3 regions of the Trujillonella humicola genome follow, and region 1 is predicted to be linked to each of the others. Evidence: predicted binding sites of a transcription regulator. Region 1 holds the regulator's gene; each other region holds the start of a gene.
The links. The regulator LexA, encoded in region 1, represses DNA repair genes until DNA is damaged. The targets are predictions, from matches to a motif close to TCGAACANNTGTTCGA.
Positions count from the first base shown of each region.

Region 2: a site for LexA is predicted at 1,264-1,279, ahead of dinB (DNA polymerase IV). Genes of this name have one in related genera too.
Region 3: a site for LexA is predicted at 932-947, ahead of ACK586_RS17965 (HNH endonuclease signature motif containing protein). Genes of this name have one in related genera too.

Region 1 is NZ_JBJNRJ010000032.1:437-2,701, reverse strand. Features, by position in the region: gene ACK586_RS15765 (SMP-30/gluconolactonase/LRE family protein) at 1-866, shown strand, start outside; gene lexA (transcriptional repressor LexA) at 902-1,678, opposite strand; gene ACK586_RS15755 (LysM peptidoglycan-binding domain-containing protein) at 2,242-2,265, shown strand, end outside.
Region 2 is NZ_JBJNRJ010000045.1:10,707-12,971, forward strand. Features, by position in the region: gene dinB (DNA polymerase IV) at 1-1,221, opposite strand, end outside; gene ACK586_RS18890 (BatC protein) at 1,470-1,796, shown strand; gene ACK586_RS18895 (cupin domain-containing protein) at 2,036-2,265, shown strand, end outside.
Region 3 is NZ_JBJNRJ010000041.1:2,163-4,427, forward strand. Features, by position in the region: gene ACK586_RS17960 (alpha/beta fold hydrolase) at 1-672, shown strand, start outside; gene ACK586_RS17965 (HNH endonuclease signature motif containing protein) at 965-2,182, shown strand.

The DNA of each region.
Region 1 (2,265 bases):
ACGACGGCGGTGACCTCGTGCAGGTCTTCGCCCTCGACCCGGCCTGCCAGGTGATCCGCGTGCACGAGGCGGACGTGGATCCCTTCGACCCCGAGGACCTCGCGGTCGGGACGGACGGCACGGTCTGGCTGGCCGACACCGGGGACAACACCGGCACCCGCGAGACGGTCGCGTTGATCGCCCTGCGCCCGGACGGCTCCACCGCCGTCCACCGGCTGACCTACCCCGACGGCCCGCACGACGCCGAGGCGCTGCTGCTGGCCCCCGACGGCACTCCCTACATCGTGACCAAGGAGGTGCTCGGCTCCAGCGACGTCTTCCGGCCGGTGGCTGCACTGGAGCCCAACGGCACCGTCGGGCTGGTCGAGGTCGCCTCGGTGGACCTCACCCTGACCGGCACCCCGGGCGGGCCGGTGGGCCGGGCCGGTCAGTTGCTGGTCACCGGCGGCGCGGTTGCCGCGGACGGTTCCGCCCTGGCGCTGCGCACGTACACCGACGCCTACGTGTGGCCGCTGACCGGCTCCGACGTCGTCGGGGCGCTGGCGGGCGATCCGGTCCGCGTCGCTCTGCCCGAGTCTCCGCAGGGCGAGGCGATCAGCTTCTCCGCCGACGGGACCGCGGTCGTCGTGGCCAGCGAGGGGCTCCCGAGCGTCGTCAGCGTCGTCCCGGTGCCGACGACGACCGCGCCGGCCGGCGCCACCGGAGCGCCGGACGGCTCGCTGGCCGACGTCCTCACCGAGACCGAGGACGGCGTCTCCCCGCTCACGGCCGGTCTCCTCGCCGCCGCCCTGGCGACCGCGATCATGTGGCTCGTGGGCCGGCGACGCCGCCGGAGCACGCCGCCGGCCGGGCCGACCCGCAGCTGACCCCAGCGCCGGACCTCACCCGGCCGGGCTCCAGGTCAGACGCGGCGCAGCACCGTCACCACACGGCCGAGCACCGTCGCGTCGTCGCCGGGGATGGGCTCGTAGGCCGGGTTGTGCGGCAGCAGCCACACGTGGCCGTCCTTGCGCTTGTAGGTCTTCACCGTGGCCTCGCCGTCGATCATCGCGGCGACGATCTCGCCGTTCTCGGCGGTCGGCTGCTGCCGGACGACGACCCAGTCGCCATCGCAGATGGCCGCCTCCACCATCGAGTCGCCGCTCACCTTGAGCATGAAGAGCGTGCCCTCGCCGACCAGCTCGCGGGGCAGCGGGAAGACGTCCTCGACCGCCTGCTCGGCGAGCACGGGACCGCCGGCGGCGATCCGGCCCACGAGCGGCACGTAGGTCGGCGCCGGGCTCGCGGCGTCCTCGGCGACCGGCGGAGGCGGCGCGGCCGCACCGGCGGCGGCGATCTCGCCGGGGAGCCGGACGTCGAGGGCGCGGGGGCGGTTGGGGTCGCGCCGCAGCCAGCCCTTCTTCTGCAGCACCGACAGCTGGTGGGCGACCGAGGAGGCCGAGGAGAGGCCCACCGCCTCGCCGATCTCGCGTACGGACGGCGGGTATCCGCGGCGGTCGATCGAGTCGCGGATGACCTCCAGGACGCGCCGCTGCCGCTGGGTCAGACCATCGCCGGCCTCGCCCCGGTCCGGAAAGGTCCGGACCTCCGCGGTGGGGGCCGACGGCGTGCCGGTCGCCGTGCCGCCCGCGCGGCGCGACCCGCCGCGCCCCCCCGACGTCCCGCTGCTGCCCGCCACGTCTCCTCCTCGCCGGCCGTCCGGTGACGGCTCGTCCGTCCGCCCCGCTCGCCCGGCCGCGGTCCTCGCCCGGCCGTTCCGGAGGCGTGCCCGGACGGTAGCGCGTTCGGGCCGGCTTCTCAAACACATGTTCGAAGTCGACCGTGTCGGGCTCGCTCCTGTCGGCGGGGTGCGGTAGACATCGCACAGACGTTCGATTCGAACGGCTGTTCGATGGGCCGCCGGTGCGCGGTGGCCGTCGTGGAGGAGGCGCGGGAGTGGGCACGGTGCGCGAGGCAGGGGTCTGCGGACGGTTGCACGGCGGAGGTGCAGTCCCGTCCGGCCGGCAGGGTGGGCCCGGTTCGGGGGTCGCCGGGCCCGGGCGACCGGGGAGCGAACGCGCGGCGGTCCGGTCGCGCGTCCGCCCGGGAGGCGCGCCGCCGCCGCGCCGTGACACCGTGCGGCCGGCCGCGCGGCCCGTTCCGTGGGCGGCGGCGACCGGCGCCGGGCGGGTGCGATCGGGCCGGCGGGTTCCCGCGCCGTGCGGGAACGGGCCGCTGCGACTCACCCGGCGTGGGCGGGTCGTGCTGACAGCGCTGGCCGTCGCG
Region 2 (2,265 bases), on a different contig from region 1:
GGGACGAGCGGAGGGCGTCCGCGGTTCCCGGGCACCCGGCGCGCTCCTCCCCCCGGCGCGCCCCTCCCCCGCGCGGTGCAGCAACGTGGCCGGGCGCACCGCCCCGGCGCCGAACCGGCGGGCGGCGCGGTCGGCGGCGAGCTCGGCGTCGCGGCGGCCGTGCTCGCGGGCGCCGAGCTCCAGCTGCCGGGGGGCGGAGCCGGCGTCGACCAGCCGCTCGGCGCGCACCCCGACCAGCCGGATCCGCGCCCGCTCCAGCCCGAGGGCGTCGAACAGCGCCCGGGCCGTGTCGTACAGCTCCTGCCCCACGTCGGTGGGCACGTCGAGGGTGCGGCTGCGGGTGATGGTGGTGAAGTCGGCGAACCGGACCTTGATGCTGACCGTGCGCGCCAGCCACCCGCCGCTGCGCAGCCGGCCGGCGGTGCGCTCGGCCAGGCGCAGCAGTTCCCGGTGGATGACGGCGGGGTCGTCGACGTCGGTGCCGAAGGTCTCCTCGTGCCCGGTGGACTTCTCCGGCTCGTCGGGCACCACCCGGCGGGGGTCACGACCCCAGGCCAGCTCGTGCAGGTGGCTGCCCGCCGCCTGGCCGACCGCCCGCTGCAGGGTCCGGGCCGGCACGTGCGCCAGGTCGCCGACGGTGCGCAGCCCCAGCCGCAGCAGCACCTCCTCGGTCTTCGCGCCCACCCCCCACAGCGCGCCGACCGGCAGCGGGTGCAGGAAGTCCATGACCTCGGCGGGGCGGACCACCCGGAGCCCGTCGGGCTTGGCGGAGGTGGAGGCGAGCTTGGCGACGAACTTGGTGGGGGCCACGCCCACCGAGCAGGTGATGCCCTGCTCGTCGAAGACCCGCGCCCGCAGGTACTCCCCGATCTGCGCGGCGTCGCCCAGCCGGCGACCGGCGCCGGAGACGTCGAGGAAGGCCTCGTCCATCGACAGCGGTTCCACCAGCGGCGTGACCGACCGGAACAGCGCCATGACCGACCGGGAGACCTCCGCGTAGAGGGCCAGGTCCCCCGGCAGGACCGTGGCGGTCGGGCACAGCCGCAGCGCGCGGGCGGTGGGCATGGCCGCGTGCACCCCGTAGCGGCGCGCCTCGTAGGTCGCCGAGGTGACCACGCCCCGGTTGCCCGGCCCGCCGACGATCACCGGCGTCCCGGCCAGCTCCGGCCGCCGGCGCACCTCCACGCTGGCGAAGAAGGCGTCCATGTCCACGTGCAGCACGGGGCACCCCGCTGCCCGTCCGCCCACCACGACCCCCTCCCCTCGAACGCGTGTTCGACCCGACGGGAGGACGGTACGTCCTCCCGTCGGCCTCCTGCGCGTCGTGCGGCGTGTCGTGTCCGAGCCGTTGCCCGGCCGGTCCCGTGCCGGATCTCCGCTGGTCCAGGCCGGTGTGTGAGAGCAGGATGATCGAGGTAAGGGACGCTCGGCGGACCACCGTCCGGTGGCCCACGACCGATGGGAGCAGCATGGCGCTCGACGACGACGACATGACCAGCACGGAGGGCCCGGCCGACGGCGGGGCGGCCGGTGGCGGCTCGGACGGTGGCGCCGACGGCGGTGCCGACGGCGGCGCGGGCCACGGCCCGTCCGACGGCGGGGCGGCCGGTGGCGGTTCCGACGGCGGCGCCGACGGCGGAGCGGATGGCGGTGCGGATGGCGGTGCGGATGGCGGTGCGGATGGCGGTGCGGACGGCGGCGCCGGTCACGGCCCGTCCGACGGCGGAGCGGCCGGTGGAGGTTCCGACGGCGGCGCCGACGGCGGTGCCGACGGCGGCGCGGACGGTTCGGCCTGAGCTCCGACCCCGCCCGTGCGGGCCGGCCGGTCCTCGACCGGCCGGCCCTGCGCCGGTGCACCACCCTGGACCCGGAGGTCTTCGCCGCCGAGTACTGGGCCCGCCGGCCGCTGCTCACCCGCGCCGCCGACAGCGGGGTCGACTTCTCCGACCTGCTCGACCTCCCCGCCGTCGACGAGCTGCTGTCGCGGCGGGGGCTGCGGACCCCGTTCCTGCGCATCGCCAGGGACGGCGCGGTCGTGGACGCCGCGCGCTTCACCACCTCCGGCGGCGCCGGCGCGGAGGTCGCCGACCAGGTCTCCTCCGACTCGGTGCTCCGGCTGTTCGCCGAGGGCAGCACCGTCGTCCTGCAGGGGCTGCACCGGCTCTGGCCGCCGCTGATCGACTTCGCCGACTCCCTCGCCGCGGACCTGGGGCACCCGACGCAGGTCAACGCCTACGTGACACCACCGTCGTCGCGGGGCTTCGC
Region 3 (2,265 bases), on a different contig from region 1:
CCGCGGCCCGGCGTCCCCGAGGTCGTCGTCGTCCCCGGCCTCGCCGTCTCGAACTACCTGCAGCCGGCCGTGGAGGCGCTCGGCACCTGGACGCGCGCGCACCTGGTCGAGCTGCCCGGCTTCTCCGGCAGCGGCGAGCCGCCGCACCCGATGGACGTCGCCCAGTTCGCCGACGCCGTCGTCCAGTGGGTGGCCGCCGCCGGCCTGCACCAGGTCGTCCTCGTCGGGCACTCAAGCGGCACCCAGGTCGCTGCTCACGTGGCTGTCCGGGAGCCGGCGGTGAAAGCCCTCGTGCTCGCCTCCCCGACGATCGACCCGGCCTTCCGCAGCCTCCGCAAAGTCCTCCTCGCCTGGCGGCGCAACCACGCGCTCGAGCCGCCCGACCTCGACGCGCAACACGCCCCCGAGCGCAAGCGCGCCAGCCTGCGCCGGGTCCGGCATGCGCTGGGCGTCCACCTCGCCGACCGCCTCGAGGAGACCGTCGCGCGGGTCCCCCAGCCGGTGCTCGTCCTCTACGGCGACACCGACCGGCTCTGCACCGAGGCCTGGGCCCGCGAAGTCGCCGCCAGAGCACCCGACGGCCGCTTCCGCACCCTCCCCGGCGCGCACAGCTTCGTCTGGACCTCGCCCGCCGCGTGGTCCGCACCCATCGAGGAACTCGCCCGCGGCTGATCGGCCCAGGACCCCGGTCGTGGGCGCAGCGGGCATGCCGCGCTCCTGGCGTGGTGGCTCACGGCCGATCCGTCGAGGGCGCTGGAGGTCGGACCGGCAATGCCCACCGGGTCAGCGCACGGACGCGAAGCTGAGGACGACGTCCGCACCGGCCTTCCGAGCGGCTTCGGAAACCGCTCGTCAAGAGGCCGAGTGAGAACTGTGGACAGGCCATTGACCTGGGGATTCATACGGCGGAGCCCACCGTGATCCGGTATCCTCGAACACAGGTTCGAAGAGTCGAGGAGGGGTCATGCGCGAGCTGCAGACTGCACTCGACGCTCTCGCCGTCCTGGACCTCGACGAGCTCCCCGACGGGGTGCTGTTGGAGCACCTGCGGGAGGTTCTCGCGGCCGCCAACCGGCTGACCGCCCACGCCACCCGTGTGACCCGCCGCGCCGACGTCCGTGCCGCGTGCGAGTACGACGGGGCGAAGACGATGCAGTCCTGGCTGCGCGGACATGCGCGGGTCTCCGGTTCCCTGGCCAGGGACCTCGTGACTCGCGGTCGGCTCCTGGAGCAGCTCCCGGCCACCGAGCGGGCGTTCGCCGACGGCGCCCTGGGCGCGGACCAGGTCGAGGTGATCGCCGAGATCGCGAAGCCTGCCAACCTCGAGCTGGCCGCGGAGCAGGGCATCGACGTGGCCGCGGTGGAGACCGCCCTCGTCGAGCTGGCCTGCCGGGGCACCCACCGGGAGCTGCAGATCGCCGTCGGCGAGTACCTGGCCAAGCTCGACCCCGACGGCCCCGAACCCGACCCCACCGAGGAACGCTCACTCACCCTGGTGCAGCACCCCGACGGCTCCTGGACCGTCGGCGGCACCCTCGATGCGGTCGGCGGGCAGAAGGTCGCCACCGCGCTCGAGTCCATCGCCGCCGCCGGCCGCTGTGCCGCGGACAACCGCAGCCGCGCCCAGCGCACCGGCGACGCCCTCGTGCAACTCGCCGACCTGGCGCTGGCCTCCGGCCAGCTGCCGGTCCTGCGCACCGTCAAGCCCCACGTCATCGCCACGATCGGCCTCGAGGACCTGGTCCAGCCCGGCACCGGGCCGGCCGCCGCCGACACCGGCCTCGGCGCCGCTCTCTCCGCCGCCCGCACGCGCTGGCTCGCCTGCGACGCCACCCTGACCCGGATCGTCCTGGACCCCGACGGGCTGCCGGTCGACGTCGGCCGCGAGCAGCGGATCGTCCCGGCCCACATCCGCAAGGCCGTCGAACTCCGCGACCGGCACTGCGTGTTCGCCGGCTGTGAAGCACCCCGCTGGTTCTGCGACGTCCACCACCTGGTCCACTGGGCCCACGGCGGCACGACCTCGGCGGAGAACTCCGGGCTGCTCTGCGAACGCCATCACACGAAGGTCCACCACGGGTATCGCGTAGAACGCGACGACACCGCCCCGCCCGGACAGCGATGGCGCACCTACCGCCCCGACGGCACCGAGATCGTCATCTCCGCGCCGCTGCGCACCTGACCGCACGATGCACCCACCCACCCCACGAGCCCGACCGGCCGCGGGGCACGGGTGCGCCCGGCGCAGCGACGACACCGGACCGC